4 regions of the Staphylococcus coagulans genome follow, and region 2 is predicted to be linked to each of the others. Evidence: predicted binding sites of a transcription regulator. Region 2 holds the regulator's gene; each other region holds the start of a gene.

Region 1 (8,597 bases), 260 kb from region 2:
CCGAGCATCAAATTAATCAACACATGTTAGAATTAACTAAAGAATTATCTATTTAATTTTAGGAGGCATTTCCAAATGAAAAAAACTAAAATCGTTTGTACGATTGGACCAGCATCAGAATCAGAAGATATGTTAGAAAAGTTAATGAAAGCCGGCATGAACGTGGCGCGTTTAAACTTTTCTCATGGCTCTCATGATGAGCATGCAGCACGTATCCGTTCAATTCGTAAAGTAGCGAAAAAGTTAGAAAAAAACATTGGTATTTTACTTGATACGAAAGGACCTGAGATTCGTACGCACAATATGAAAAATGGTGTGATTACATTAGAAAAAGGTTCGCATGTTACAGTAAGTATGCATGAAGTAGAAGGTACACCGGAAAAGTTCTCTGTCACATATGAAGAATTAATTAATGATATTGAAATCGGTTCATTTATTTTATTAGATGACGGATTAATTGAATTAGAAGTTGAATCAATTGATCACGCTGCGGGTGAAGTACACTGTAAAGTTCTTAACACTGGTGAACTTAAAAATAAAAAAGGTGTGAACTTACCAGGCGTGAGTGTGAACTTGCCAGGTATTACTGAAAAAGATGAAGAGGACATTCGCTTTGGTATTGACCAAGATGTTGACTTTATTGCTGCAAGTTTCGTAAGACGTTCAAGTGACGTTTTAGAAATCCGTAGAATTTTAGAAGAAGTGAAAAACGATACAATCAGTATTATTCCTAAAATTGAAAACCAAGAAGGTATTGACAACATAGATGAAATTCTTGAAGTTTCTGATGGTTTAATGGTAGCCAGAGGCGACATGGGCGTTGAAATTCCACCAGAAACAGTACCAATTGTTCAAAAAGATTTAATCCGTAAATGTAATAAATTAGGTAAACCTGTTATCACTGCAACGCAAATGTTAGATTCAATGCAACGCAATCCACGTGCGACAAGAGCTGAAGCTTCAGACGTTGCCAATGCTATTTACGATGGTACAGATGCGGTTATGTTATCTGGTGAAACAGCTGCAGGTGCTTATCCAGAAGAAGCAGTTAAAGCGATGAATAACATTGCATACGCTGCTGAGCAAGCACAAGATTATAAAAAGCTCTTATCAGATCGTACAAAACTTGTAGAAACTTCACTTGTAAATGCAATTGGTGTTTCTGCTGCACACACAGCGTTGAACCTAAAAGTAAACGCAATCGTTGCTGCTACTGAAAGTGGTACAACAGCACGTACTATTTCAAAATACAGACCAAAATCAGACATTATTGCAGTGACACCATTCGCAACAACAGCACGTCAATGTACGCTTGTATGGGGCGTTTATCCTGTTGTACGTGAAGGTAACTACACAACAGATGAGTTGTTAAATAATGCAGTTGCAACAGCAATTGAAACAGAACGTGTTGAAAAAGGTGATTTAATCATCATCACAGCAGGTGTACCGACTGGTGAATCAGGAACTACAAACTTAATGAAATTACATCTCATCGGTGAAGATTTAGCAAACGGGCAAGGTATCGGACGTAACTCAGCTGTTGGAAGAACAGTAGTTGTGAATGATGCATCAGAATTAGAGGGACAAAATCTTGAGCAAGCTGTTATCGTAACACCTTCAGTTGATGAAAAAATGGTGCCTTATTTAGATCAAGCAGTCGCGCTCGTTACAGAAGAAGCAGGTTTAACATCTTCAAGTGCGATTTTAGGGTTAGAAAAAGGTATTCCAACTGTAGTAGGCGTTGAAGATGTAGCTAAAACGATCCCAAGTGGTATTTTAGTAACGGTAGATGCAGCGCAAGGTAAAGTTTATGAAGGTTATGCCAACGTACTTTAAAATTAAATAGAATTCGCAATAAGTAAGAACGGAACACAGCGAGATGATTTTTTAAATCGATAACCGATATTAATTATTTCGAGTGTTTGTGGGGGCGAAACTAGGGTATCTAAATATAAAATTTAGACCGTAGTTTCGTCCTTTTGTTTTTGTTTAAGAGTTACATAAAAAGTGATATTGCACTTAAAGCGTGAAATTTTAATAAATCCAAGTCATCAAATCTTTTTATTATGAATGATAAGGAATGCAAATAATCGTAAATTGATGTAATGATTACGGATGAAAAGACAAAAGAAAACGTTTTATATCAGGGTTTTCGAAAAATATGAAATATATATTTCTGAGTTTGAAATAAGATTATTTTTAAATACGACCGTTCTTAAAATGTTCACAAATTGCTTCATATTGGCTATAATAATATATGAAAGCCATTACAAAGAACGAATATAAAGTAAAGGGGAAATTCATATGGCAGAATTAATGAGAGGTCTTGAAGGGGTAATCGCTGCTGAAACTAAAATCAGCTCAATTATTGACAGTCAATTAACTTATGCAGGTTATGATATTGATGACCTGACAGAAAATGCACAATTCGAAGAGGTTATTTTCTTATTGTGGAATTATCGATTACCTACAGAACAAGAATTATCTGAATTAAAAGAAAAATTATTTAAGTATATGACTTTAAATCCAAGAATGTACAGTCATTTTGAAGAATATACGACAGATGAGGTACATCCAATGACGGCGTTACGTACGTCAGTTTCTTATCTCGCTCATTTTGATGAAAATGCGGACGATAATGGGGAAGAAGCATTGCAAGAAAGAGCGATTCGAATTCAAGCAAAAATTGCGTCACTTGTTGCATCATTTGCTCGAGTAAGAGATGGGAAACAACCTGTAAAACCGGATGCATCATTAAGCTATGCAGCAAACTTTTTATATATGTTACGTGGCGAAAAACCGACAGATGTTGAAGTTGAAGGTTTCAATAAAGCTTTAATTTTACATGCTGATCATGAATTAAATGCGTCTGCTTTCACAGCACGATGTGCCGTATCATCATTATCTGATATGTATTCAGGTATCACTGCAGCGGTAGGTTCACTTAAAGGGCCTTTACATGGTGGAGCAAATGAACGTGTAATGAAGATGTTAACAGAAATCGGCTCTATTGATAATGTTGAACCTTATCTAGAAAAAGCATTTAAAAACAAAGATAAAATTATGGGATTTGGTCATCGTGTTTATAAAAATGGTGATCCACGCGCCAAATATTTAAAAGAAATGAGTCGTAAAATTACGGATGAGACAGGTCAAAGTGATCTATACAAAATGTCAGTTAAAATTGCTGATATTATGAAAGAAGAAAAAGGCCTACTCCCTAATGTAGACTTCTATAGTGCGACTGTTTATCATAGTATGGGGATAGAACATGATCTCTTTACACCTATCTTTGCAGTCAGTCGTACTTCAGGGTGGACTGCACATATTTTAGAACAACTTAGAGATAATAGAATTATGCGTCCACGTGCAACTTATGTGGGTGAAGTTGATCGTAAATATGTTCCAATTCAAGAACGCTAAACCTATTGCATTTAAGATGATTTAAAATTCGGAGGTATATAACAATGAGTGAAAAGATCGTAAAAACGGATAATGGTTTACAAGTCCCTAATCAACCTATCATTCCATTTATTATTGGTGACGGTATCGGGCCTGATATTTGGAAAGCAGCGAGTCGTGTTATTGATGCAGCTGTTGAAAAAGCATATTCTGGAGAAAAAGCAATTTCATGGAAAGAAGTGCTAGCAGGACAAAAAGCATATGATCAAACAGGTGAATGGTTACCTTCTGAAACGCTTGATACAATCAAAGAATACTTGATAGCGATTAAAGGACCTTTAACAACTCCAATCGGCGGAGGTATCCGTTCATTGAATGTTGCATTACGCCAAGAATTGGATTTATTTACATGTCTACGTCCAGTACGCTGGTTCCAAGGTGTGCCATCACCAGTGAAACGACCACAAGATACAGATATGGTCATCTTCCGTGAAAATACTGAAGACATTTATGCAGGCATCGAATTCAAAGAAGGTACAGATGAAGTTAAAAAGGTAATTGATTTCTTACAAAATGAAATGGGCGCAAAAAATATTCGCTTCCCTGAAACTTCTGGTATTGGTATTAAGCCTGTATCGAAAGAAGGGACTGAACGATTAGTACGTGCTGCGATTCAATACGCTTTAGACAATCAACGTAAATCTGTAACGCTTGTGCATAAAGGGAATATCATGAAATTTACTGAAGGTGCCTTTAAACAATGGGGATATGATTTAGCAGAGAAAGAGTTTGGTGATCAAGTCTTCACTTGGCAACAATATGACCGTTTAGTTGATGAAAAAGGTAAAGATGAAGCTAACCGTATTCAAGATCAAGCTGAAAAAGACGGTAAAGTTATTATTAAAGACTCCATTGCGGATATTTTCTTACAACAAATTTTAACACGTCCAGCTGACCATGATGTAGTGGCAACAATGAATTTAAATGGTGACTATATTTCTGATGCCCTTGCTGCACAAGTCGGAGGTATCGGTATTGCACCAGGCGCAAACATTAACTATGAATCTGGTCATGCTATTTTCGAAGCAACGCACGGAACAGCACCAAAATATGCAGACTTAGATAAAGTTAACCCTTCTTCTGTATTATTATCAGGTGTATTAATGTTAGAACATTTAGGTTGGCAAGAAGCTGCAGATTTGATTACGCAAGCAGTTGAAAAAACAATTGCTTCTAAAGTTGTAACTTATGATTTTGCACGCTTGATGGAAGGTGCAACTGAAGTTAAAACATCTGAATTTGCAGACGAATTAATTAAAAATCTTTAATCAATAAGATGATATACAATGGGAATCAGATCGAGACTTCAATCTAATAATGAAGATCTCGTTTGATTCCTTTTTTAGTGACTCGAATTCAACCTTTAATGAGACGCTCTATTTCGTTTCAATGCCATCATTATTATTTACTTAAAGTATTTGTATAGCGAAAGTAAGTTTCATTAATCGCGCTTATTATAAAGTGTAAAAAGTTCTATTTAATGTATCCATATATAACGAACCGCTTTTATATTGAAATTATTAACGTTACATTAAGTTATTGTAAAGTTACTTAACTATATATTATTTTTGGGTTCATTTTAAGTTATAATGAAATTAATATCATAAGGAGGTAGATGTATGGCTCAAAGAGTGCTTGTCGTTGATGATGAACAATCAATCGTAACATTATTAAAATATAATCTTGAGCAAGCGGGGTATGTAGTTGAGATTGCCCAAGATGGTGAGGAAGCATTGCAAAAAGAAAAAGAAACAAAGCCTGATTTAATTGTTTTAGATGTCATGTTACCAAAAAAAGACGGTATAGAAGTCTGCAAAACGATTCGATCAGATAAAAATCAAGTTCCCATTTTAATGTTAACTGCAAAAGATGACGAATTTGATCGTGTGCTTGGTCTTGAATTAGGTGCAGATGATTATATGACCAAACCATTTTCACCAAGAGAAGTTGTCGCACGTGTCAAAGCGATTTTGCGTCGTTCATCTGTCGTTGATTCTGTAAAAAATGAAGACGAGGATGAAGATATTGTCATTGGCAATATTAGAATTCGTCCAGACTTTTTTGAAGTTTATCGTAATGATACATTACTAGAATTAACACCTAAAGAATTTGAATTATTATTATATTTAGTCGAACGACAAGGCCGTGTCATTACACGTGAACATATGCTGAATTCAGTTTGGAATTATGAATTTGCGGGTGATTCTAGAATTGTTGATGTCCATATTAGTCATTTACGAGATAAGCTTGAAGAGAATCCGAAACAGCCCCAGTTGATTAAAACAGTACGTGGTTTAGGGTATAAATTGGAGCGACCAAAATAAATGATAAAATTTTATCACAAGCTTTTAATTATACTTACAACGATCACTGTTGTAAGTTTTCTTTTATTAGGATTTATCGTGCATAATAGCATTTATTTAAAGTCAGTAGAGTATGAGAAAAAGTCTTTAATAAAAGAAGCGACACAAATTATCACTTTAAATAAAGAAAATAACCCCCAACGCATCCAAGAACTTGCACGTATTTATGATACGAACATGCTTATTATTGAAAAAGGGCAAAGAACGGAATTTAAGACGAATCACGATAAAATAGAATCACAAAAAGAAAAGCAAGTTTTACAACAATTAAAAAGTGACAATAATGCATATGAATTGGATGCTAAAACAAAAAAATATTGGTTTGGTTATCGTAAAGATGATACGACGTTATTGATTAATGGCTCTTTTGACATGGTTTACGAATTGCAATTACAATTTTGGAAGTATTTAATTTTAGTTGGTATGTTTATCATCGCACTTATCTTTTTTACAGTGCGTTATATCAACCGAACATATATCCAACCGATAAATGAAGTCTCTTATGCTGCCTCACTTCTCACTGACGGTAACTATCGAGTGAGAGTTCCTGAGAGTAGTGTTAAAGAAATGAGAGAGCTTTATGTAACGATTAATGTTTTAGCACGAAGATTGGAACAACTGAATAGCGAACAAAAGATTCAACGCAATCGTTTAGTCACGACACTCGAGAATATCCCAAGTGCAGTTTTGATGATAGATAAAAGTGGGAAAATTGTGGTAGCCAATCAAACTTACTATACGATTTTTAACGAGTCACATAATGTTGAAAATCAAGATTATGAGAAATATCTACATCCAACATTGAAAAAACTCGTTGTAGAAGGTTTTCGAACTGAAAAAGCGGTATATGAACAAGTTGAAATCTTAATCAATCATATTCATCAAAAATTTTTCGATACTTCGTGTGTGCCTATATTGTCTCGAACAAAAAAACATTTACAAGGGATGGTTATTGTACTTCATGATATTACGCAGCTCAAGAAACTTGAAAATTTAAGAAGAGACTTCGTAGCCAATGTATCTCATGAACTCAAAACACCGATCACGTCTATGAAAGGTTTTACAGAGACATTGATTGAAGGTGCGAAAAATGATGAAGCATCTTTAGATATGTTTCTCAATATTATTTTGAAAGAGTCAAATCGAATTCAATCTTTAGTAGAAGATTTACTTGATTTGTCTAAAATTGAGCAAAATACGACGGTTGAAAAACATCGGATTGATCTTTCTGAAGTCGCAAAATCTTCTTTTTCTGTAATAGAGCATATTGCCAATGAAAAATCGATACGCTTAGTTGATGAAATTGAACCACATATTTTTGCGATGGCAGATGAAGGTAAAATTTCGCAAGTGATTGTAAATTTAATGACAAATGCCGTCAATTATTCTCCAAAAGACAGTACTGTGAGATTATTAGTCTATCGAGATGACATGCATCCTGTTATCGAAGTCATTGACCAAGGTATTGGAATTGATGAACAAGAAAAATACCGTATTTTCGAAAGATTTTATCGGGTGGATAAAGCGCGAAGTCGAGAATCCGGTGGCACAGGTTTAGGGCTATCGATTACTAAGCACATTGTTGAATCCTATCAAGGAAGTATTGAAGTAGAGTCAGAATTAGGTAAAGGCTCAAAATTTAAAGTTGTATTGCCTGAGTAATATTAAAATAGAGACAGCGCATCACAAGAGAATGTGACGATGAAACTGTAATGAAAACAGCAAAGCTAAATTTTGACGTTACAGTGGCAATTAGATTTCATAAATGCCCCAAATGGAGGGTTTAAAGAAATCTTAATTATCATCGCTCATTCTTTTTATGTATTGATTGATAATGTGATCATCACAACAGCCTATTTTTTAATCAAAAGTGGTGTATGCTGATAAAAGAGTTAGATGACACCTCTATGCCTGAATATGATAAAATAAGGACAAACAATAATGGAGGGAATTGCGTGGATAAACTCATATTAATAGATGGTAATAGTCTAAGTTTTAGAGCATTTTATGCCTTGCCATTATTAAAAAATAAAGCTGGCATTCATACAAATGCCGTCTATGGCTTTGCACGATTACTAGAAAAGATTTTAAAAGAAGAACAACCGACTCACTTTTTAGTTGCGTTTGATGCTGGAAAAACGACATTTAGACATGAAACGTATAAAGAATATAAAGGAGGCCGTCAAAAAACACCGCCTGAGCTTAGTGAACAGTTACCTTATATTCGTCAACTGCTAGATGCTTATCAAATCAAGCGATACGAGTTAGAAAATTATGAGGCTGATGATATTATCGGTACCTTGAGTCAAGCTGCTGATGAAGCAGGTATGCAAACCATTATTATTACAGGTGATCGCGATTTGACTCAATTAGCGACAGATAATGTCACAATTTACTATACAAAAAAAGGGGTTACGGACGTCGATCACTATACACCGGACTTTATCTCAGAAAAATATAATGGATTAACACCTAAGCAAATTATAGATTTAAAAGGATTGATGGGAGATACATCAGATAATATTCCTGGTGTTGCTGGTGTAGGTGAAAAAACAGCAATCAAGCTTTTAAATCAATTTGAAACCGTTGAAGGTGTTTATGCGCATCTTGATGACGTGACTGGTAAAAAGTTAAAAGAAAAACTTGAAAACAGTCGTGAAGATGCATTAATGAGTAAGCAATTAGCAATTATCAATTGTGAAAGCCCGATTACAGTGACATTAAACGATGTTAAACGACCACAAGAAATCGATGAATCAGAAAAAGTGTCAC
Region 2 (8,597 bases):
ATCTTGTTTTTTATTGCTGTGCCGTGGTTAATAGTGAAATATGAAATTCCATACGCATTCATGTTATTATTAAGTTTATTAGGATGGTTGATAGTTGTTAAGTATGCACCAGCTGCAACTCGTAAATTACCAATTAAATCCTCACGCAAGAAAGAGCTTAAAATTAAATCAGTTGTTGTTATGACCCTATTAATAGGAATTTCATTGTTTATTCCAAGTCCATTTCAACAACTAATTACTTATGCGATTACAGTTCAGTCATTATCGCTATTACCTATCTTTTTTCCTAAGGAGGATATACAATGAATTATTTAGATAAACTTTTCATTTTTATTACGAGTTTTTTTAAATCAGTAGGTAGTTTTGCGGATATTCCGTTATGCCGTGCATTCTTTGATGAGCCAGAAATCCCTAAAGAATTACTTGATTTAGACGAATAAAAAGAGATAGAAAGTGTGTATAAATTGGATATACTCGGTGTAATTCTAATTACTTTATTTCAAGCCTTTGCCTTCGCATCTGTTACAAGTATTATCCAAAAATATAAATATACAAAAAGGGATTACGTTCTTATTTTAATTGGAATAGTAATCCCTTCAGTCATTCTATATTTTATATTTGGAAGAAACAGTTTGCTTTACTTAATATTAGCATTCTTCATTTTTTATTATAAGCGCCTTAAAATAATCGGAGTGCTAACAGTATTAATAACAGTTATAGTATTGATTTTAAGCGACTTTATTAGTTCCTGGGCCTATGCGTATCTTATTAATCACAATATAGATTTTTATAGTGCTAATGCTTTATACGCTTTACTATTCGTTATTTGTTGTTATATATTTACAGTAGTTTTAATGTTTTTATTTAATAAATTTAAATTATCCTGGTTGCATTTAAATAATCTTTATATTTCTGTATTGATTTTATTCTCAACTGCCGTTTTTTATATTTTCTTTTTTATTATCCCTAAATCTGTAACTTCTTTCAATGAGGTAAAAACAGTAGGTATTTTATACTTTATATCATTCTTAATTTTTGCATTTTTAATTGTTATGACAACAATTACGATAGCACGCGAAATTAGTTATAGACACAAAAAACAAGAGGCAGAAGATTATTATAAATACACATTAGAAATGGAAAAAGTTAATAATCGAATGCGTAAGTTCCGTCATGATTACATTAATATTTTAGCAACAATGTCTGAGTACTTGCGTGAAGATGATCTAGAAGGTCTGAAAACGTATTATCATAATAATATTAACCCCCTAAAAGGGCATTTTGAAACAAATTCTTTAAAATTAAATGGGATTGAGAAGTTAAAAGTACGCGAAATTAAAGGCGTTATCACTACTAAAATTTTATCAGCTCAAGAAAATAATATCGAAATTAGTGTTGAAGTTGCTGATGAGATTTCATCTATTAATATGGAAATTATTGATTTGAGTCGTGTTTTAGGTATTATCATGGACAATGCGATCGAAGCTTCATTGACGGTTGAAGACCCAATGATTCAAATTGCATTCATTAAAACAGAGACTTCTGTTTTAATTATTATCATGAATAAAGCACCAAAAAATATGCCAAAATTACATACCCTCTTCCAAGAAGGCTTTTCAACGAAAGGGAAAAATCGTGGTATCGGTTTATCGACTTTGAAAGAAATTACAGATAAAACAGAAAATGTTTTGCTTGATACAACGATTGAAAACCAATATTTTATACAAAAAATTGAAGTCATGAATGATGATGATTAAGGATGTGCGTAACTATGAAAGTATTGATTTGTGAAGACGATCCAAAACAACGTGAACGCATGGTATCCATTATTGAAAACTATATTATGATTGAAGAAAAACCTATGGAAATCGAAATTGCCACAGATAATCCATATGAAGTGTTAGAAGCTTCTAAAAACATGAGTGATATTGGCTGTTATTTTCTAGATATTCAATTAGAATCTGATATTAACGGGATTAAACTTGGAAGTGAGATTCGTAAGCATGACCCTGTTGGTAATATCATTTTTGTAACAAGCCATACTGAATTGACTTATTTGACATTTGTTTACAAAGTTGCAGCGATGGATTTTATTTTTAAAGACGATCCTGAAGAATTACGTACACGAATTGTTGATTGTTTAGAAACTGCATTAAAACGTTTAGATTTATTAACGAAAGATAAAACTGTTGAAACATTAGAACTGAAACGCGGCAGCAATTCTGTTTATGTTCAATATGATGATGTGATGTTTTTTGAATCATCACCTAAATCACATCGTTTGATTGCACATTTAGATAATCGCCAAATCGAATTTTATGGCAATCTCAAAGAGTTAGCGCAAATTGATGATCGCTTTTTTAGATGTCATAACAGTTTTGTACTCAACAGACATAACATAAGTAGTGTGGATTCTAAAGAACGCATTGCATATTTTAAAAATGAAGAGTTTTGTTATGTTTCAGTACGTAATTTAAAGAAAATATAAACAAGCAGGAAAAGAATCACCTGCTTGTTTTTTTATTGGATTGTATTTATTTTTAGATTATTCTTCTGTCATTTCTGTCGCAATATCATATTTAGTCATTTTTAAATAGACTTGCCCCGAATCCGTAACGACCTTAATTTTATTCGATGTTGTTTTCGGGAAAATACGTGAAGTTAACACACGTTCGCCTTCGTTGCAAAAGATTTCGATACTCGATGTATCTACAAAAATACGCAATTGTTTTAACTCTGAGTTTAAACGTGTACTTCTTGATGTCCCTTCTACCGGAAATGGCAGTGCGCCACTATCAAAACGCTCAAGTATGACTTCTTTCGTTGCTGTCTCATAACGAATGACAGTCGATTCATGACTAGAAGCACGTAACTGTAATTCAAAAGCAGAAGATTCGTTTTCTAAAATATCAACGACTAGTTCATACTGGACCCCTTCATAGGGATGGAGCTGTTTAATAAATTTATTAGCGTAGCCTAGCGCTGATTCTTCGTTACTGCGCAACTTTCTCAAATGCATATGTGGTTTTTGTTTCAATATTTGATTTTCAATAGTCAATGTTCGAGGAAGTGTTAGACAGTGTGTCCAACCATCGGCATCTGTTGGGTACTCTACATCAGGTATACCCATCCATCCTATTAAAACGCGTCTCCCCGCTTCATCCTCTATCGTTTGCGGTGCATAAAAATCAAAACCTGCATCTAATTCTTGAAATTCACCATGTTCGAATACGAGTGTTTCAAAATCTAATGTCCCTACGATATAGCCACTTAAATACGTATTTTGATATTGATCAGATTCCACACCTTCAGAGCAGAATAGGAAAATATCTTTTCCATGAATTTGAAAATAGTCTGGTGAAGTCCACATATGTCCAAAACTCTGTAATTGCGTTTTTATTTCACCTTTAAAATGCCAAGGTCCTTCTGGTTGATCTGCGACATACATGAGAAGACAACCTGTTAAATCTTCACGCTGTGCACCAATCACAGCATATAATTGTTCCCCTTTTTTAAATACTTTCGGATCTCCAAACTGCTGTGTATAGCCTTCAGGTGGCGTACTAATTGCCGGCGGAGATAATTTTTCTACTGCTCCATCGTCTTGTACCTTAGCAATAACTTGGCTACTTTTAAGCTCCCAATTCTCATCTCTATGGCTTGCAGTATACATATAATAAAGCGACGACTGATAAGAAAATGCACTGCCGCTATGTATGCCATGACTGTCATATGTCTGGTCAGGACGTAAAACCACACCTTTATCTTTGAAAGTCACTAAGTTATCACTTGTTAGTTGTCTCCAATATTTTAAGCCATCTACTGGCCCTAAAGGAAACCACTGATGTGCGATATAATATTGGCCATTAAAAAAAATTAAACCACTCGGATGACTGAGTAATCCTGTAGGTGGTTGAATATGAAAAATTTGACGATATGGAGAAGACTTTACTTTTTCATGTAATGCTAAAATTTCCTTTTCATCTACTTCCTCATATTTACGATATCGCATTTCGCGACTCCATTGTTCCATATGTATCCTCCTTATCTCATACTGCTGATCATATATGCCACCTGTTGTTACATATAAACCAAACCTTGCGCTTATTTTGATGATTTGCTGTTACTATGATACGACGCGTTAAACACGTTAGAGTTATGTAAAAATAAAAAAGACGCTACGTTTGAGCATCATGATTTTAATTTGCATTGGAAAAGTAAGCTGTCCCCATCTTAGCTCCTCCATATGATCTCAGTAGCTATTTTATCATAAAAATGTTTAAGCATGTCCTAAAATTAAGACCTTAGACTCTTTTATATTGCTTTATCTTAATATTTTAAAATATGATATCGTACAAAAAGCAGCTGAGATATACCTCAACTGCTTTATACCATATAAATTATTCAATTATTATTGAACGTGCTATCATTTACGCCTTTTGAACCGTAATCGTCCAAGACGCATAATCTATTTGTTCAAATTCAGTCACTGGATAGTTTTGCTCTGCTGCCCAATTGGGAATAGCCTCTGTGGCTTGTGTACAGTCAAAGTCAATTTTCAGTTCATCGCCTAGTGCTAATTCCTCCATCTTTTTCTGTGCTTCAATTAAAGGAAATGGACAAACCATGCCCACTGTACCGAGTTCATATAACATTGTGAAGCTCCTTTCGTTTCATTTTTAAATATTAACAGATTGTGGTGATGTATGCGTTTGTTGTTGACGCGCTGCTTTTAAAGGTTTCACAAATAAGAAATGGCTCATAAACCATGTCCCTAAAATCATAGCCACTAAAGCTATCCAACCTTGCCATGACAATGCAGCAGTTGCAACTAAACCATTACCTATTGAGCATCCACCTGCGAGCGCTGCACCAAATCCCATACATGCACCACCAATAACACTATTACGTATTGTTTTAATATCTGGTAAACGCCATTTAAATTCTCTTGAACCACGTGCTGCAATATACGATCCTACAAAAATACCTAAAACGAGGAAAACACCCCAGTCAATGAAAGAAACATTTCCTGTTGTTAAAAAGGCGATTAAGTTCGCAGATGGTGTCGTAATGCCTAGCCCACCTTCTCTTCCTGTTGAAATACTCATTGGCCAAGCGATAAGTGCAATGAAACCTATCGCAATCGCTGCAACAAAAGGATGAAATCGCTTTTCAAATAAAAAGTGACGTACCCCAGTATAGCGTGGTTTTAATTTTGGTATAGCGATTTTTGATTTTGGCTTTTTCAACGTGGTCATAACCAAAAATAGCGTAACACCAGTTAATAAGATTAACCATATCCAACTTGGTACCCCTGTAGATGTCGCCATATCCGCTTCATAAACGGTTTGTTGATTAATTGTATCTTTCAGTGGTAACAGAACGCCATATTTAGAGATTGCTGCAAATAGTGCATACATGAAAAGTGCAATCCAACTGCCAATTAAACCTTCCCCTGCACGATACCATGTCCCAGTGGCACAACCTCCTGCGAGTACAATCCCAATACCAAAAATAAATGATCCAACAATCGTTCCTACAATTGGAAATGTCCCATTATCTATCGTGATAACACCCAATGAAGTTAATATATATAAGCCAATAGCTTGGATATTAATCGCAATAAGCAACGCATAAAACATCTTATTATTTTTTTGAACATACATATCTCTAAAGCCACCCGTCAAACAAAAACGCGTACGTTGCATTACGAAACCAAGTAAACTTCCCACAATCAATCCACTTATCACGGTCCAAATCAATATTCCTACCCCCTATATCCGATTAACATTATAGGTATTATAAAAAATAAGACCTTATTTTTCAAGTACATTTTAAAAATAAATATAAAAACATATATTTTTTCTCAAGTTCATTTGAATACATTTGTATATTTAAACATACATGCTTTAGAACTGACCTATGCGCAATAAAAAAAGAGTATAAAATCTAATATTATCATTAGACTTTTATACTCTCTTCATAGTGCTATGTTTTAATTTACAGTTCATCCAAACAAATCTTTTTGTATGTATGGATAATTTTCATAAAAGGTTAACCATTATAATTTTTCATAAAGAATAATAATGATTGTAATTCCACACCTAAATCAATTTGATGTACTTGTACAGATTGAGGTACGTGCACACGTTTCGGTGTAAAATTAAGTATTCCTTTCACACCTGCATCTACAAGTGCATCGGCCACTTCTTGTGCTACTCTTCCTGGTGTAGCAATAATAATGACTTCTAACGCTTCAGCTTCAACGGTACTTTTTATCTCGTCCATTGATTTTACCGTCACATCACCCACTTGTGTACCAATGATTTCCTCACTGATATCAAAGGCTTCAGTAATGGTCATATCATCGTGAATTGAAAAGTTATAAGTGATTAGTGCCTTACCTAAATTCCCTACGCCAACAATGCCTATTTTGATTTCATCAGAATCGCTTAACTCAGATTTGAAGAATTCCAATAGACTATCAATATTGTAACCATAACCTTTTTTCCCAAGCTCTCCAAAATATGAAAAATCTCGGCGAATTGTTGCAGAATCTATATTTAAGCCTTCACTTATCGCTTTTGAATTCACACGATCTTCACCTTTAGCCTTTAAAATATTGACAAATCGGTAATATAAAGGGAGACGTTTTAAGGTCGCTCTAGGAATTTTATTGCTTTCTTTTCCCATTTTAAAGTCCTCCGTAGTCTTTCTTATGCGTGCACTCATATACATAGTATGTGATAATAATTATAACTTAATTTTATGGTTATGAAAACATTAAGTGCTTGATACATATTGCGTTTATTGTACAATAATTAAGAATGAAAGGAGCATGCCATATGATTTTAATGCAATTAAGTCACGTCACCAAATCGTTTGATGGTGAAGAGATTTTTGAAGACGTCAACTTTGAAGTAAAAACCGGCGAACGAATTGGCATTGTAGGACGTAACGGTGCGGGTAAATCAACATTGATGAAAATCATCGCTGGTGTTGAAAACTATGATTCCGGCCATATCTCTAAAATCAAAGGCTTGAAATTAGGCTATTTGACACAACAAATGACATTAAATACCCAAAACACAGTCTTCGAAGAAATGGCCAAACCGTTTGCGCATGTTCAATCCATCTCAGAGCGTATGAAAGTTGAAACCGATTGGCTTGCAGCTCATGCGGATATGTATGAGTCAGTAGAATATAAAACGCATATTGATCAATATGAAAAGCTCTCAAATGAATTTGAACAGCTTGAAGGCTATCAATATGAAAGTAAAATTAAAACTGTTTTAAATGGACTGGATTTTAGTGAAGCAGATTATCATCGTCCGATTAATGATTTTAGCGGCGGACAAAAAACACGTCTGTCATTAGCACAAATGTTATTAAGCGAACCTGATCTCCTTCTTTTAGATGAGCCGACGAACCATTTAGATATGGCCACAACAGAATGGCTAGAAGATTATTTAAAATATTTCAAAGGCGCTATCGTTATTATTTCACACGACCGATTCTTTTTAGATAAAATCGTAACTCAAATTTACGATGTTTCATTAGGTGAAGTTAAACATTATGTCGGAAATTACGCTAAATTTATCGAATTAAGAGATCAATATTATCAAAAGCGTTTAGCTGAATATGAAAGACAACAAAATGAAATTAAACGTCTTGAAACTTTTGTGGAAAAAAACATTACACGTGCTTCCACGAGTGGTATGGCTAAAAGCCGTAGAAAAGTTTTAGAAAAAATGGAACGCCTTGAAAAGCCGATGTTAGACGCTAGAAGTGCGAACATTCAATTTGATTTTGATCGCAATACTGGAAATGATGTCATGCACATTCAAGATTTAACGATTGGATATGTCTCCCCTATTACGCAACCCATACAATTTGAAATCAACAAAGGGGATCATATCGGTATTATCGGTCCTAATGGGATAGGTAAATCTACTTTAATTAAAACTTTAGCCAAACGCCTTCCACCTTTATCGGGGCAAGTGATTGATGGTGCAAATCTTAAAATTGGCTACTATGATCAAAAACAAGCAGAATTTCGTTCAAACAAAACTATTTTGAATTTTGTGTGGGACCAATATCGTCAAATGCCTGAAAAAGATGTGCGTGCCGTTTTAGGACGCTTTTTATTTACGCAAGATGACGTATTAAAAGTCATCAATGATTTATCAGGCGGTGAAAAAGCACGCTTGCAATTGGCATTACTCATGTTAGAACGTAACAATGTGCTCATATTAGACGAACCGACAAACCACTTAGACATTGATTCTAAAGAGATGTTAGAGCAAGCTTTAAAACATTTCCAAGGGACACTCATTTTTGTTTCGCATGACCGCTATTTTATCAACCAATTGGCGAATCGAATTTTTGATTTAAACGAAAAAGGTGGCACGCTTTATTTAGGGGATTATCAATACTATTTGGAAAAGTTAGAGCAACAACAAGCACTTGCTGCATATGATAACCAACAAAATCAAGCGACGTTAGAAGTAGATTCAAGTACTCAGCCAACGACTTATCAAGATCAAAAGACGCTTCGTCGTGAAAAGCGTAAAATAGAGCGCCAGATTGAAAGTGAC
Region 3 (8,597 bases), 930 kb from region 2:
CTTGGATAAATGCAAAACCAAAAATAATAGTAACTTTGGCGTTAAAAGACAGTGATGTGTAAAGAGTCACGAAAACTGCAAGTAACGTTAAAATGATTGAGGCAATAAAGCCTATCGTATGTTTAACAATTGTATTCATCCGCTATACACCATCCCTATCATATATACGGCAGTAAAGATGAAGATCCAAACAACATCTAAGAAGTGCCAGTATAAACTTACTATAAATAATTTTGGTGCGTTGTATTTATTAAGCCCGCGCATTGCAACTTGGATTAATAAGCAGATAATCCAGAAAATACCTAAAGTTACGTGGGCACCGTGCGTTCCTAATAGAATAAAGAAACTAGACCAGTAGGAAGCAGTTTGTGGTGTTGCACCTTCATGAACGTAGTGCGAGAACTCGAAAATCTCGAATCCAACAAATCCGATCCCTAGTAACACTGTAATAATCATCCAAAGTAATAATAAATTCTTATTTTCTTTACGCATGTAATAAATCGCGATACCGCAAGTATAAGAACTTGCTAAAAGTAAGAAAGTCATGATTAATACAAGTGGTAATTCAAACAAATCAGTTGTAAGCATGCCACCATAACTACCACCATGTTGGAGGGTTAATAGTGTTGCGAAAAGCGTACCAAAAAGTGCAAATTCAGCTGTAAGGAAGATCCAAAAACCGAGTTTATTTATTTCGCCTTCATGTGTACGAGCATCAATAGTATCGACAACCTTATTACTCATGATTTAGAGCCTCCCTTTCTTTTTGACGTGCCTTTCTTAAGCGCGCTTCAGTTTCAGCGACTTCACTTGCAGGAATAATATAACCGTGATCTTCTTGGAAACTTCTCCAAATCATTAATCCGAAAATACCAGCAAGTGATAAAATCGCAGGTAATAATGTTTCGAATACTAAGAAGAAACCACCGATGAAGAACAAGACACCCATCCAGAAACCAATGTGTGTATTATTTGGCATGTGAATGTCACTATAATTATGATTGTCAAGATAGTGTCTACCTTGTCGTTTCATTTCAACAAATGTATCAAGATCGTCCCACTCTGGTGTGATGGCAAAGTTGTATTTAGGTGGAATTGCTGAAGCAGTTGACCACTCTAAACCACGTCCTAAACCATCCCAGTTATCGCCAGTTGCTTCACGTGGTGCTTTAATGTGACTGTAGATGATGTTACCAACGAAAACTAAGAAGCCGATAGACATCAACGCTGCACCAATTGAAGAAATAAAGTTCAACAAGAACCAGTGATCTTCAGGCATATAAGTGTAAAGACGACGTGGCATACCATCAAGACCTAAAATGAATTGTGGTAAGAATGTAACGTTGAAACCAATCATAAAGATCCAGAAGAACCATTTATTAGGTTTCTCAAATAATTTGTATCCCATTGCTTTTGGATACCAGAAAATCATAGCTGCGAAACATGCGAATACAACACCAGCAACAATTGTGTAGTGGAAGTGGGCCACTAAGAAATATGTGTTGTGGTATTGGAAGTCAGCGGATGCCATCGCAAGCATGACACCTGTAACCCCACCAATTGTAAAGTTAGGGATAAATGCTAATGAGAATAGCATAGGTGATTCAAAAGTAATTCGGCCTTTGTACAATGTGAATAACCAGTTAAAGATTTTCACACCTGTAGGAACAGCGATTAACATTGTTGTAATTGAGAAGAATGAGTTAACTAAAGCACCATTACCCATTGTGTAGAAATGGTGAACCCAAACTAAGAAACTCAAGAATGCGATACCAGCTGTTGCCCACACCATACTTTGGTGTCCGAATAAACGTTTACGTGCAAATGTTGGAATAATTTCTGAATAAATACCAAATGCCGGAAGGACAAGGATGTATACCTCAGGGTGCCCCCATACCCAGAAGAAGTTTGCCCATAGCATTGGCATACCGCCATTGGCTACTGTAAAGAATGCAGTGTCAAAGATTCTATCAGCAGTCATTAACGCAAGTGCGATTGTTAATGCAGGGAATGCCAAGATAATAATTAACATAGTAATAAATGTTGTTACAACAAACATTGGCATTTGCATAAATGTCATACTTGGTGTTTTTAGCTTAATAATAGTAACGAAGAAGTTAATACCTGTTGCTAAAGTACCAATACCTGAAATTTGAATCGCGATTAAGTAGTAGTTTACACCTGGTCCAGGACTAAATTCACCCGCAAGTGGTGCGTAGTTTGTCCAACCTGCTGCAGGTGAACCACCGACGATAAATGAAAGGTTGAATAATAGCATACCTGCTACGAACAACCAAAAACTAATGTTGTTAAGTAATGGGAATGCAACGTCACGTGCACCAATTTGTAATGGAATAATGATGTTCATTAAACCGATAACAAGTGGCATTGCCATGAAGATGATCATGATTACACCGTGCGTTGTAAAAATTTCGTTATAATGGTTTGATTCTAAGAATGGGTTATCTGGTACTGTTAATTGAATACGTAATAGGATTGCATCAATACCACCACGTACAAACATTAAAACAGCACAGATTAAGTACATTAAACCAATCTTTTTGTGGTCGACTGACATGAACCATTCCTTATATAAATATCCCCAGAGCTTAAAGTAAGTAATGGCAGCAACAACACCAATAACAAGAAACGGCGCTGCAATTTGAGCCAATGTAATCATCCAGTTACCGTTTACTAAAAGCTCATTCCACGGAAAGTTCAACATTAATGTCCACCTCCACTTTTATGATCTTTATGTGCCTCAGCATTTTTGGCACCTTCATGCATTGATTCCATTTCGTCCATAGTATGCTTTTCATTTTTCATGAATGCACGACTATATGGCTCGTCGTTTTTCAGAATGGCAGCTTTCATACCATGTCGTTCGTAGTTCGCATTTGTAATTTGTGGTTTACGTGCTGGCTTATTCGGTTCACTTAGTACGCCTTTAGTATCATCATAGAAGTTTGGATCTTTTGGTACGTAGTTGAATCGTTTATAAGCATAGAAAATGTATTCTGGATCAGCAGCAGGATCCACAAATGCCATATGTGTGCCACTAAAAGTAAGCTCTTTGTTTTTAGTGATAGGTAAAAGTTGTTTATCAAACGTATCTTGATCAATTTTTTTCTCAGATTGCGCTTCTTTTACCCATTTGTCATATTCACTTTGACTCACAGCTTCTACGTTAAATGTGTGACGAGAGAAGCCTTCACCGTTAAAGTTTGAGTTACGTCCACGATATGTACCTTCTTCGTGAGCTTGGTAAGTCCACTCCATTGTCATGGCAGTCATAGCATATTTTTGACCACCTAATTGAGGAACCCAGAAACTTGTCATTGTGTCCATTGCTTGAAGTTTGAAAGTAATTGGTCGGTTAGTAGGAATTTTAATGTGGTTAACCGTTTCAATTTTTTCATCCGGATAAGCAAAGAACCATTTGTATCCACCACTCACTGCGTAAATGACGATTGGGTCATCTTCAGCTTTAGGTGGCTCCTCATATTCATATAAGGCTCTAACAGTTGGAATCATTAATGCAATTAAAATGATCACAGGGATGATGAACCATACTGTCTCAAGAATAACGTTGTGGTGCATTTTTCCTGATTCGCTTGTGTTTTTGTAACGATACTTAAACGTAAATATCGCGAATAGGATAAGTACCACAGCTACAATGGCAACCATAAAGATGATTGAATAAATAATCAAAAACCTTTGGTCGCTGGCCATTGGCCCTTTTGCGTTTAGAACTTCTACATCAGAACAGCCCGCAAGCAAAAACAATGTTCCGAAAGCTAGAAGCAAAGACTTAAATTTTGACACTTTTTTTGACCTCCTAATACTACAATTGTAGGGCTTATACTAATTTTAAAATAATATATGATATTTACAAGTGCCATTTTGAAAAAACAATAAATGAAAAAACATGAAAGCCTTGATATTCAAGGCATGATAGGGCTTCAGGGCATTATTAAAATTATGTGTACATTTTGTGAAAAGTCTCTATTTCTACTTATTTAATTAAGATTTAATTAAGAAAAAGGTAATGTTTATTTTTTCACAAACTTTTCGAGCTATTTTTTATGGAATTAAAAAAGGGGGATTTGAAGAATAGATGTAGGGAAAGTGCTAATTAAAATTTGTGGAAAAAAGTTTAAAATACGAAGTAGTTGATATGAAAAAAAGAGAAAGATTTATAAATACAGTTTTTAAGTGTCTATTTTATCTCTCTCTTCTTTATGGGAATAGCATAGCGCATCAATATTATTTTTAGTGCATAATAAATTTCACATCAGGAAAAAGTATTGATGATCACTTTTCGTTGTTCGGAACTATGGATACAAATATTATTTTAAGGGTGCATCTACAACTTTGATTACTCTCGAAGAAGTTTCAATGGCACCGTTTGAATCGGCAACTTGGTATTGAAGTTCGTATGTACCTTGTTTAGTTGTATCGATATGACCATTTACTTTAATTTTATCTGTTAAGTCGCCGTCTTCTTTATCAAAAGCGGTCACACCTTCAAGAGGGTTGTATTTTTCGCCCACTTGAATGACCGAGTCTTTTATACCTTTAAAAGAGGGAATCGTGTTTGTTGTAGCCTCTGCATTAAGATGTGGTGTGACAAGTGTCGCTGATACACCGATAGCTGATAATGATTGAAGTAGTTTGTTCATAAGATTTTGGCCCTCCGTTCATTGAACTGTTATGGTATTCACATTAAGTATTATACATTCTTCAGAGAATTTTGCTATCCATCTATGGACCTAATTATCATCAATGAGAATATGTTATATTTTTCTAGAATGGCTGTATCAAAGTGTAAGATTGATTTACTTTTGACATAAGTCAAATGTTTGAGTAAGGAATCAATGCAAATATTAAACAGGAGTGAGGATTTATGTTAATACAAGAAGAAAAAGGAATTATTTTGCAAACTGTACCGATTTTAAAAGAGAGAGGAACAGAAATCACATCAAATTTCTATAATAGAATGTTTAACCAACACCCTGAATTGCGCAATATGTTTAATCAAACGAACCAAAAGAAAGGATTTCAATCGACAGCGCTTGCACAATCTGTCTTAGCAGCAGCGATGAACATTGAGGACTTCACACCGATTTTACCTATTGTTAAAGAAATCGCTTATAAACATTGTGCGTTACAAGTTTTTCCTGAGCATTATCCGATTGTAGGAGAAAATTTATTAGCTGCTATTCAAGAAATAGTTGGACTAGAAGAAGATGATCCAGTTATTCAAACTTGGGCAAAAGCTTATGGCGTGATTGCAGATGCTTTCATCGGAGTAGAAAAAGAAATCTATGAAAACATGGCTTGGGATGGCTTCAAACCTTTTAAAATTACGCATATTGAACAAGTAACACATAATATTAAAGCATTTACAGTGACTTCAGAGACACAAGATTTAAGCCAGTTCGTACCAGGACAATACATCACAGTAGATGTTGAAAGTGAAAGATTACCCTATAGAGCAAAACGTCACTATTCCATTGTAGATGGTGATAAAGACTTCATGACATTTGGGGTAAGACATGAAGTGAGTGATACACATGAGGGTGAAGTTTCGACTGTATTACATGAAGAATTTAAAGAAGGAGATACGATTTTATTATCTGCCCCGGTGGGAGGATTTAAAGTACATCATTCTGAAAAGCCTCAATTGTTTATCGGTTCAGGCGTAGGTGTGACGCCTTTAGTCTCCATGTATCGACAAGTGATTGAATCACAAGGTACAGCACAAATGATTCATGTCGCTGCGACAGAAAATGATGTTGCTTTTAAAGACACATTAGAAGCGTTAACAGCAAAATCGCCCCATGCACACCTTCATATTCATATTAAAGATAAAGAAGGTTATTTAGAAGCAGATGAACTTAAAACATATCTTTCAGATGAAATAGAAGTTTATGTATGTGGGGGAACACCATTTTTACAATCGATTATTAAAACATTAGATGATTTAGGCGTAGATCAAAATCAAGTTCACTTTGAAACATTTGTACCACGTTTAAGTGTTAATGTATAAAAAATAAATAATAAAAAGCGATGAAGAAGGGCTTAGTGGCTTGCTTCTTCATCGCTTTTTTAGAAAGAGCATAAATTAATCGTGAGTTAACGCGATTGAGGTATATTATTTTTTATAAGTATAGCCAAGAGAATTAAAAAGGGTTTTATAATTTTCAATGGCTGTAGATTGGTATAATCTACTTGTCAACTGCACATTTTGTAATGGTTGGTTAACAATATCTTCCATTCTAGAAGCAAATTCTTCTATATTTTGTGGTGTGACCAAATAACCGTTTGCCCCATGATCAATAATTTCTCTAGGTCCATATTTCACATCATATGAAACGACAGGACATCCTGTTTTGATACTTTCCATAATTGTAAGACCAAATCCCTCATGCAGGCTTGTCAGTAAAGAAGCTTTAGAACGTGAAAATACGTCTAATGGATTTGAAGTAAAGCCATTAATTTCGACACTTTTTTCTAAATTTAATTCTTTAATCAAAGCTTCAATCATTTTTAGCTGACCATCTTCATCTTTACCGTAAAGATGGAGTTTATCTTCGTATCCCTTATCTTTAAATAATTTGTAGGCACGAATGAGATGGGGCAATTGTTTCTGTACGCCAAATCTTCCGATAAAAACAAAGTCTTTACGTGCATGTTCAACGCTGTTAGAAACTGTGTGATCAATAGAGTGAGGGATGACTATGAATTTATCATTTGAAATGCCATATTTTGCTTGAATGTCTTCTTTTTGGTGATTTGTAAGGATTAAATATTTGAATACAGCGTTACTATTTTCTAATGCAAATTGATAAGATTTGAGTACGCTTGTATCATCATTTTGTAAATGCGTATTATGGAAAACGAGGATGTTTTTAGTCTTCTTTTTATTGAATAATAAAGGTCTGTCCAATAAACGCGCATCATTGAAAACAATGTCATCGTCTTGGAACTTACTTTCAAAATAATAACGAAATAATGCTTTTTCATTATCAAAAAAGCGATAAGGTCGACCTTCTTGATCAACAAGTTTGATGAGACTTAGCTTAGGTTTTTCATCTGAAGTATAGTATTTGACGCAATATGGGTAGCCTAAACCATCATAAAATGTTTCAACTTGCTTACCGAAAGTCTTAGGATGATAGACAATTTTTTGATGAATATAGCCGTACTGATTATACTTACGTCTTTCAATACGGCGCTTTGAGATATCATCCATAAAATCTTCTAATTCTAAGATGTTTGATTGTGCATAGTATTTTCTGTAAAGGACATAGCGTTCTTGATCATAGTATCGCACAATATCGTTATCTTTCTTAGGTACTTTAGAAGTCAGTCCTTCGATTTCTCTAGCTGTCTCATTTATGATTGGCTTTGATTTAAAACGGCTCCGTCTAACGGCATACAGACGGTAACCAGATAACCAATCATAGATGTTTTCGTGCGTAATAGACGGATCAAGTATGCCATTTTCAATAAACGTTTTTTGGATTTCTGGATATTCAATATTATAGTTTGTCGTCAAAATTACATTATTGATGTTTAATTGCTGTTTGAGTAGATCTATTCTTTGTAACAATGACTTAGTACGACCACCATGTTCTTTTGGTAGAGTAGAAGTAATTGTATAAATCATATTAGGAAATGCCCCTTTAGTTAAAATAATTATATTAATGCCCTTGAAAATATTCTAACTACAATTTGCTTTGATGTATACAGTTCTAGTAAATTGTAATAAATTAATTTGATATTTGAATGATTGACACTTTTAATAGACTATATTTCTATAGTAAATAACTAGTATTTAATCAACTATAAAATGAATTGGATTATTATAACAAAATATAATATGTATTTTAGCATACAAGAAAAAGAGGTTGAGCAACGTGCCCAACCTCTTTATATATATCAATACTTGATTTGTCCAAGCTTATTAAATAAGAAAAAATATACCGCTAACAAACAAATCTTTAGAATTCATCAATTATGATAGTTTATTCTAAGCCACGACGCATTTTTTCAGCAATTAAAGTATTATTTAAAACCATTGTGATTGTCATAGGCCCTACACCACCAGGAACAGGTGTGATTGCACCTGCAATTTCTTTTACTTCGTCATACTCTACATCGCCTTTAAGCTTGCCGTTTTCATCTGGTGTATTTCCGACATCAATCACTACAGCACCAGCTTTAACGTCATCACGTGTCACCATACCAGGACGTCCAACTGCGCTCACAATGACATCAGCTTGTTTTAAATGTTCACTAATATTTTGACTACGTGAATGTAAAACGGTGACAGTTGCATTTTGTTGGATTAATAATTTTGCTACAGGTTGACCCACAATATGACTACGGCCGATAACTACTGCGTTTTTACCTTCTAAATCAATGTCCGCATGTTTCAATAATTCCATCACGCCAAGTGGTGTACATGGGATTAATTTTGCTTCATCTAAATATAAACGACCAATGTTGATAGGGTGGAAACCATCAACATCTTTGGCTGGGTCAATGGCATCTAATACTTTTTGTTCATCCACTTGTTTCGGTAGCGG
Region 4 (8,597 bases), 310 kb from region 2:
GCCCTGGCGTATCATATGCGACACCGACATCAACCGCAATGGCTAAATCAGGTTTCACTTTATGCGCGGCTACTTTAGCACCGCGCAGTCCCACTTCTTCTTGGACATTAGCACCAGCAACTAAGTTAATATCGAGTGCTTCATTTTTCAATTCGTCTAATATATCGACTGCCAGAGCACATCCAAAGCGATTATCAAATGCTTTTGCAGTTACATAATCTTCATTTAAGAGCGTTTCAAATTCTGAATAAGGCGTAATCATGTTACCCACCTCAATACCTGCTGCTTCAACTTCTTCTTTATCTTTTGCGCCGACATCGATGAACATATGCTTCATGTCGACAGGTTTATTACGTTCTTCTGCACCTAAAACGTGTGGCGGTTTAGAACCTATGATGCCGCGTATTTCGCGTCCTTCATCCGTTGTGATTGTCACTTTTTGGGATAACATCACTTGGTTCCACCATCCTCCTATTGGTGTAAATCGAATAAAGCCCTGCGCTTCAATTTTAGTCACCATAAAACCAATTTCATCAAGATGTCCTGCTATCATAATTGTACGTTGACCAGACTGGCTCTTTTTCTTACCAAAGACACCACCGAGATTATCATAGATCATTTCATCACTATTGGGTTCTAATAATTCAATCATCGCTTTTTTAACCTGATGTTCATGTCCAGCGATTCCATTAAGATCTGTTAATTTTTTTAATAAGTCTTTTGTATTTTTCATCTATATTAAACCCCTTTCAGATTAAATTCTATTTAATTTTAACAAACTTTTCTGACAAAAGTATGATTTAAGCATTGCGCAACTTTTGTTTTTCATTGCATAGAAGAATTTTGAAAGTATATACTAGAGGTATCTAGAAATTTCTGAAATAAAAGACAAATTGTTGACATGCCTTTTGCGAATCGGATTCAGTTGATATCATCATTATTTTCAATTAAAGAATCATCAATGGAAATCCAACGTTTTTTCAACAATAAGTGGCATGTCTAACTAGCTTTTAGCATGCGTGCAATCGCATATACACGATGTCAAATTTTAAACGGTACACACTAAAAATTTTGCTTATTCATGACATCTTCGCTTTCATATGCGTCATGCGCATCATCAATATGATACATCGATAAGGAGGTCAAATCATGACACATAAAGTCGCTTTAATTGGACTTGGTCGTGTAGGGAGCCAAGTATTAACGGACATTCAATATACAGGCCTATTTCAAGAAATCATCTTAATTGATACCAATCTGAATCGTGCGGAAGGAGAGGCAATGGATCATCGCCATTTCCAATCTTACAGTGGGACACATCATACGAAAATAAAAGCAGGGAATTACACAGATTTAGATGATGTTGATATGATCATCATCTCTGCGAGCGTCCCTTCTACAGCAGATATGGCGGATCGCACAAAGTTAACATCCGGCAATGCAGCAATCATTCAAGAGATTATGTCAGACATTACTGCGGTAACAACCTCACCACATATTATTATGATTTCAAATCCTGTAGATACGATGACTTATTTAGCAGAAATACAACATGATTATCCACATGAAAAAATTATGGGAACAGGCACATTATTAGAATCGTCTCGTTTCCGTACATTGATTGCAGACCACTACGACGTTGATCCGAAAAGTGTAGAAGCTTTCGTTATTGGAGAACACGGTAAAACAACCGTGCCGGTATGGAGCCGTGTCCGTATTGCAGGGATGCCCCTTGATGAATATGAACAACTGAGCCATGCGCAAGCCATCTCGAAACAAAAGATTCGCGATGAAATTGACAAAGTGTCATTTGACGTGATGCGCAATAAAGGTTGGACGAATTCTGCCATATCTCGCGCAACAATCGATCTTGTAGAAGCCATTCTTTATGATGAAAATCGTATTTTACCTATTTCGACAGTGCATCAGCACGTTTATGATTACCAAAATGTCGCATTTAGCCTTCCGACACTTGTTAATAAAGAGGGTCATCAAACCGTCTTCCCAATCGCACTAGACGTTGAAGAAAAACAAGCACTTGATCATGCTGTTCAATATATTCAATCAACAATTGCGTCTGTCACAGATTAAGTCTCGCAATCTTTTCAGACAGCACTGATTGCCCTTTGAAATTCATTTATTTAGGCAGAGATGACACACGATGCTAAACTTTTGTTAAAGGTTACGTGCATAACGTCATCAACTGCCTTTTCTTTTTAAAAATATTGATTCAACTGCACCATTTTGTCACTTAAAGTACAAATTACATGCAAAGTAGATTTAAAATATCCGCTCTAACTCACGTCTTCATTAAAAAGCACTGAAATCCAGAACTGATTTCAGTGCTTTGCTTGATCAACGACCTTGAATTGCCATTATTTCATTTTATAATTTTCATTGAAATAATTGTATTTCGCTTTTTTATCATGCTTTTTCGTTTTTGAATCGAAGCCTTGTAAGAAAAAGCCACGCTTGAGATGAATAGGCTGCGCAATATATGTATTTTTTTCGTCACCTTTTAAGGTTAATTCTTTATAAAACACACCTTTTCTTGGATCATACTCAGACTTCTCTTTAATAACTTTATCGCTCAAATGATGTTCAGTTAAATACTGATCGATTAGCTTTAAGTTTTGACTTTTTTGATAACCCTTATATGCAAAAAAGCCAGCTGCGACAATTACAAATAACAACACTAAAGCCAAAACGAGTTTTAAAATTTTCTTTGCCATTTCATGTGCCTCCACCTTATTACAATCTTATTATACATCTTATCACAAATCTTTTTCTTACATTACTTTCAGTATTTGTCGTCACATAAAAGTCATAATACAATCGGCATCCAAATTGGGATTTCACCATGAGCCATCATAAAATAAAACTTAAGCTTCACTATGCTTCACATATAAAAACGTCTTTAAAGACGAGCTGTCACCCGTTTCAAAGACGTTTTAAATCATTCGATTATCATTTAAAAAGTTAGATTATTCAACTGTTGACACTGCTTGTTCGCGTTTAGATAAATTAAACATTGTTAATAATGCCACAACCCCAAAAATACTTAAGAATATAAAGGCGAGATGACTTGAACCTGTGAGCGACGTTACCGCTGTAATCACTAATGGTGGGAAGAAGCCTCCAAGACCGCCCATCATTGAGACAATACCATTCGCAACGCCAGCTTCTGTTGTGAAATATAGTGGAACGAGCTTAAACACTAAACCATTACCGATACCGACACAGATACTCACTGTTAAGCATCCAATTGTAAATAATAAAATTTGACTGGAAATACCTAAAATGAGTGCACCTACAATCATAATTGAAAAGAATACTTTCAGCATAGAGACAGCGTTAAACTTATCACCTAAAATACCACCAAGTGGTCGTAAACATGTTGCTAATGCAATGAAAACTCCGGTACGAATCCCTGCATCTACTTTATCAATACCAAAGTTTTGAACAAGGAAGTTCGGTAAGAAAAGACCGAAAGCCACGAATGCACCAAATGTAATAAAATACCAAAAACTTAAATAATAAAGTTTGTAATTACGCATTAACTTTCTTGATTGTTCGACTAAAGGCACTTTGACTTTTGGTTCATTGCCATCACCTAAGAAAAACATGATGACTGCAAATACAGCCATAATAATTAAATAGCTACGCACTGTATTTTGCCAACCAATCAAACCTGCAATAGGAGGTGCTAAAAATGAAGATACTGCAGTACCGAGGTTACCCATACCATATATCCCATTCGCAAGCCCCACTTTATCTTTGGAAAAATATTTAGGTAATGAGGTTACCCCTACTGAGAAGATTGCCCCACCAACACCAAGGAAAAAGCCTGCAAACATGAGTGCCCCTGGAGATGTCGCTTGGCTTAATAAGAATATAGGCACGAGTAATACTAAAAAGCTTGTAAAGAATACCCATTTGGCACCGACGATATTCGTTAAATAACCAAACGGTACACGCAAGACGGAGCCTAATATAACTGGAATGGCTAAAATAATTGAAAGTTGACCACTCGAGATTTGAACATCCTGCGAAATAAAAGGAATCAATGGTGCGATAATACTCCATGCCATAAACCCTGCCACTAAACTCAATGTTTGAAGCCCTAATTGTAAACCCGCTTTTGACTTATTCATTGATCATTCACCTTTCTCGTTTGACTCCATTTCGAATCAAATTCACTAAATTTTCTCTACGCGTTGATAAAATGATAATTTAAACATTTCCAACTCAAATATAGTTTAACTTTATTGTGAAATTTATAACATAAGGACTTCCCCTATACGCAGTGTGGGGTATCCCCTAACCTGAAATTGATGTATAAGCATTGTTGAAAATTAGACAAAATCAGGATTAAGACGAGATTGACATCACTTTACGTTTAACAATCAGGCATCTCATAAATAGCTTTTTTACCTAGCTAAATCAATTCGCAAAGACAAAAAATTTATAAAATAAAGGATATCAAATAGGGACGTGTGTAGGAGTATGTTATACTCATTTGTAATAGAGAATGACTTCAATAATCAACATGCAATTATATTTTAAAAAGAAGGTGCATTGATTGAAAAAAACAGTTGAGTGGCTCATCGCAATTGTCAGTGCCATTGCGATTGTGTTATTGATTAGAACTTTTATTGGAACACCCTATACCGTTAAAGGGCAATCTATGTTTCCCACTTTTCACGATAAAGATCGTGTCATTGTCAGCAAGATTTCAAAGTCATTGAACCATCTCAATCGAGGTGATGTCATTGTCTTTCATGAGAATCAACATAAAGACTTTATTAAGCGATTGATTGGTCGTTCAGGAGACACTGTGATATATAAAGACGATCAACTTTACGTTAACGGTAAAAAAATAAAAGAACCCTATTTGGATTCTAATAAAAAGTACAAAATTGGGGACTTTTTGACCGAAGATTTTAATGTGGAGGATTTAAAAAATGCGCAAGGTGAGGCTAAAATCCCTGCACATCGCTACTTAGTATTAGGGGATAATCGCCAAAATAGTATTGATAGTCGACGTCCTGAAGTGGGTCTGATTTCAGAACAACAGATTGTAGGTAAAGTAACCGTAAGAGTTTGGCCTTTCAACCGAATAAAATTTGGCTTTAAACCTGACACATTTAAATAACAAAAGAGCCGACATTTCAAATTTTTGATAACCTTGCCTACATGAACTCGCTTGCTTAGGGGCTGAAGTCTCAACTAAATTTGGCTTAATTGAAGCTGAAAATTGATGAAGCCAAATTGGATTTTCGACTTTAGCTCTTCCCTCAAGCGTCTCGTTCATTGTGGCAATCATTACTTAATCATGAAGGTATAGAGGACAATTTTAGGAGACAATGAAAGTTTTTTAGAAAGTCAAAACTGTAAAAATTAGAGGGATGTATCAAAGTAAATGTATTATCAATTAAATATCGTTTATTTTGATATGTATATCTTTTAAATTCTAAACGTTTATGATATGGATAAATATCGTGGATTTTTTGTCGTTATTAATTAAATGATACGAAAGTGACTTATTTTTTAAAATTATAATAGTGAATGGTAACTTGCAGAAACGAAGTATTTACGACGAGCCGAAGACTACAGGCTGAGGCTGTCCCCTCGGAAAGCGAAGTCATATAATACGAAGTTTCATCATATAAAAAGCGCTAAGACAATTTTCTATTAAAAATCATCTTAGCGCTATTTATTTTGTAATTGATGTGCCGAACTTTTTTACACACACCTTTTGATTATTCAAAATCGCTCCGTATATTGGAATTGTTTATGCTTCAAAAAACACTTCATTTTCGTCGACTAGAAATCTAATAGCTTTTTCTTTAATGCATACTCCACGAGCTCTGGTTTTGATTTTAAATTAAGTTTATCCATAATACGTGTTTTATGTGCTTCTACTGTTTTAACAGAGACAAATAGTTTTTCAGCAATATCTTTATTCCCATATCCTTTGGCAATTAACGGTAAAATTTCAAGTTCACGTTTCGATAAAATCTTGAATGGATCATTTGAGTACGATTCATCCTGTGAAGATTGAACAAATTCTTTAACTAAAGACGTAGTCATTTTAGGATCAATATAAGTTTGCCCTTGATAGACTGTGCGAATCGCTAACAATAATTGTTCATCTGGCGCATTCTTTAAAATATAGCCACTTGCCCCGCTTCGCAAGACGTGGAATAAATATTCTTCATCATCGTACATCGTTAATATCAGAATTTTAGTATTCGGAAAACTGTCTAAGATTTTACTCGTCGCAATTAATCCTGATTCACCCGGTGGCATACTGAGATCCATAATGAGTACGTCCGGCTCATATTTCATCACTTTTTGATACGCCTCAACGCCATCGGCAGCCGTCCCTACGACTTCCATATCCTCTTGAAAGTTAAGTATCATAGAAAAGCCTGTACGTACGACGGCGTGGTCATCAGCAATTACGATTCTCATGCTTTATTCCCCTCACTTTTGACTAATTGGTACTTCGAGCGATACGATGGTGCCTTTACCTTTCTGCGTTTCAATATTCAAATGCCCGTTGACCAACTCAGCACGTTCATACATCCCATATAAGCCTAATCCAGACCCTTTAGGCGAATCGCTCGGTTCAAAACCTAAACCTTGATCTGAAACCTCAGCATAGAGATAATTTTGGTCTTTTCGTAAGATGACATCGACATCATCAACATCTGCATATTTCATCGCATTGAAAACTGCTTCTTGAACGATGCGATAGACAACGGTTTCGATTTCAGTATCAAAACGTTCTGGTTCAATATCAAAGTGATAATTCACAACTAATCCATAATTATTTTCAAGTTGCTTAAAATAAGACTTAAAAGCGGCATCTAACCCTAAATCATCTAAGGAGGAAGGACGCAACTCTGATGATAAATTTCGAATGTCATCAATTAATTTTGTCATCAAGCCCTCAATATTTCTAGAGTTTGCTAATAAAGAATCCATATCTTGCTGATATTTGAGCAAGCGCATTTCAACATTCACATTAATCAACTCTTGAACTACACCATCATGTAGTTCTCTAGAGATACGTTTCCGCTCATTTTCTTGTGCTGCAATCGTCTTTTGAATCATATTACGTTGATAAAGTTCTTCTTGTCTTTGTAGTTGTGCTGTGACATTTTGTAAAGTAAACGCCTTAATCTGTTGGGCTTCATCAATCGTTTGGTATGTGGCTGTAAAAGGCTCAATTTTATTGTCAGTCGTCTTCATAAAAACTTGAAAAGTCGTATTACCTAACGTTTCTGAATGTAAAAAACAGTTTTGACATGTACGCAAATCATGTTCATTGGTATATCCTTCACAACGTCCACAAATTGTATTAGAAATACCACTCATATCATTATCTGGCGAGATGATACGTTTCGCTGCCTCATTCATATAAATCACTTTACCATTGCGGTCAATAAAGATAATCATTTCTGACGTCTTATGGTAATACGACAATAAAAACGACAATAAATCATGTGTCTTTTCTGTCATCATAACATCACCTTATCTTCACTCGTTAAGCCACTAATACCTTTAATTAACGACAAATCACTCGCAATCTGAGGTAACGGTTTTTGATTACGTTGGCCTAATAAGAGCACACCTTTCACACGATGATTATGCCATAGAGGTATAGCAATTAATGCGGTAATCTGTTCACTCATTAAGATTGGAAAGTTAAAAAGTGAACTTTGAATTTCATGATGTGTCGTATCCGGAATCACCATAGGCTTCCCTGTCTTCATCACATTACCCGCCACACCATGACCATGACGTAAGACGATACGTTGATAACGCTCATTTAAGTTGCCTGACACGTAACGCCATTTGATCTTTGTACCAACATGATCTTCTGAGGGTAATGCGATACCAGCAAAGTCAAACTCATATTCATGACGTATTCTATCTATTTCATCTTGATAATCATGTTGAGAAAAATCAATCTGGTTCACGGTCATCACTCCAATTTAAATTTTGTGTTTACGATAAATAATATAACTGCGACTCGCGTAAGATAAAGGGACACTCCACACATGCACAAGACGTGTGAAAGGCCAACATGCCATAATCGTAAAACCCAGTAAAATATGCAATTTAAATGTTAATGGAACACTCACCATGAGACTTGCATCAGGGCGCAACGTAAATAAACCTCTAAACCATATTGAAATCGTTTGTCGATAATCAAAGTCAGGCGTCGTTGCATTTGTCACTAATGTAGCATAACATCCAATAAAAACAATTAATAACAATAAGAAATTGACAAAAATATCTGATGCAGAGCTTAAACGGCGCACATTTTGTTTAGTCACGCGTCTAGCAGTTAACAACAACATACCGATTAACGTTATTATACCAAAAATACTTCCGATATACACCGCTCCGATATGGTAGATATGATCGTTCACACCGATTGCCGTTAACCAATGTGCCGGAATCAATAATCCAACGACATGACCGAAAAACACGGGAATAATGCCTAAATGAAACATGAGACTCCCCCATTTAAGTTGCTTCTTTTCAATAAATTCACTCGATTTTGCAGTCCATGAAAACTG

What was found. Region 2 encodes Rex, which represses fermentation and respiration genes when NADH is low (regulators of the CRP and FNR family bind a similar motif). Its sites were predicted from a motif close to TTGTGAAATATTTCACAA; they were not measured.
Region 1: a site for Rex is predicted at 2,213-2,230, ahead of KM149_RS05525 (citrate synthase). Genes of this name have one in related genera too.
Region 3: a site for Rex is predicted at 4,049-4,066, ahead of qoxA (cytochrome aa3 quinol oxidase subunit II). Genes of this name have one in related genera too.
Region 4: a site for Rex is predicted at 4,269-4,286, ahead of KM149_RS02590 (nitrate/nitrite transporter). Genes of this name have one in related genera too.

Annotation. Positions count from the first base shown of each region.
Region 1 covers NZ_CP092966.1:1,170,283-1,178,879, forward strand. The annotation lists gene pfkA (6-phosphofructokinase) at 1-56, shown strand, start outside; gene pyk (pyruvate kinase) at 76-1,836, shown strand; gene KM149_RS05525 (citrate synthase) at 2,305-3,423, shown strand; gene icd (NADP-dependent isocitrate dehydrogenase) at 3,468-4,730, shown strand; gene KM149_RS05535 (response regulator transcription factor) at 5,082-5,786, shown strand; gene pnpS (two-component system histidine kinase PnpS) at 5,787-7,487, shown strand; gene polA (DNA polymerase I) at 7,781-8,597, shown strand, end outside.
Region 2 covers NZ_CP092966.1:911,973-920,569, reverse strand. The annotation lists gene KM149_RS04190 (accessory gene regulator AgrB) at 1-306, shown strand, start outside; gene agrD (cyclic lactone autoinducer peptide AgrD) at 303-440, shown strand; gene agrC (quorum-sensing sensor histidine kinase AgrC) at 465-1,757, shown strand; gene agrA (quorum-sensing response regulator AgrA) at 1,772-2,488, shown strand; gene KM149_RS04170 (sucrose-6-phosphate hydrolase) at 2,546-4,033, opposite strand; gene KM149_RS04165 (sulfurtransferase TusA family protein) at 4,431-4,655, opposite strand; gene KM149_RS04160 (YeeE/YedE family protein) at 4,680-5,762, opposite strand; gene KM149_RS04155 (redox-sensing transcriptional repressor Rex) at 6,055-6,693, opposite strand; gene KM149_RS04150 (ABC-F family ATP-binding cassette domain-containing protein) at 6,846-8,597, shown strand, end outside.
Region 3 covers NZ_CP092966.1:1,838,095-1,846,691, reverse strand. The annotation lists gene qoxD (cytochrome aa3 quinol oxidase subunit IV) at 1-139, opposite strand, end outside; gene qoxC (cytochrome aa3 quinol oxidase subunit III) at 136-744, opposite strand; gene qoxB (cytochrome aa3 quinol oxidase subunit I) at 737-2,722, opposite strand; gene qoxA (cytochrome aa3 quinol oxidase subunit II) at 2,725-3,825, opposite strand; gene KM149_RS08765 (immunoglobulin-like domain-containing protein) at 4,350-4,682, opposite strand; gene KM149_RS08760 (globin domain-containing protein) at 4,907-6,052, shown strand; gene KM149_RS08755 (glycosyltransferase) at 6,158-7,675, opposite strand; gene folD (bifunctional methylenetetrahydrofolate dehydrogenase/methenyltetrahydrofolate cyclohydrolase FolD) at 8,034-8,597, opposite strand, start outside.
Region 4 covers NZ_CP092966.1:600,032-608,628, reverse strand. The annotation lists gene KM149_RS02605 (M42 family metallopeptidase) at 1-733, opposite strand, end outside; gene KM149_RS02600 (lactate/malate family dehydrogenase) at 1,150-2,091, shown strand; gene KM149_RS02595 (DUF3139 domain-containing protein) at 2,376-2,732, opposite strand; gene KM149_RS02590 (nitrate/nitrite transporter) at 2,985-4,154, opposite strand; gene lepB (signal peptidase I) at 4,583-5,155, shown strand; gene nreC (nitrate respiration regulation response regulator NreC) at 5,827-6,477, opposite strand; gene KM149_RS02575 (sensor histidine kinase) at 6,490-7,533, opposite strand; gene nreA (nitrate respiration regulation accessory nitrate sensor NreA) at 7,530-7,991, opposite strand; gene narI (respiratory nitrate reductase subunit gamma) at 8,007-8,597, opposite strand, start outside.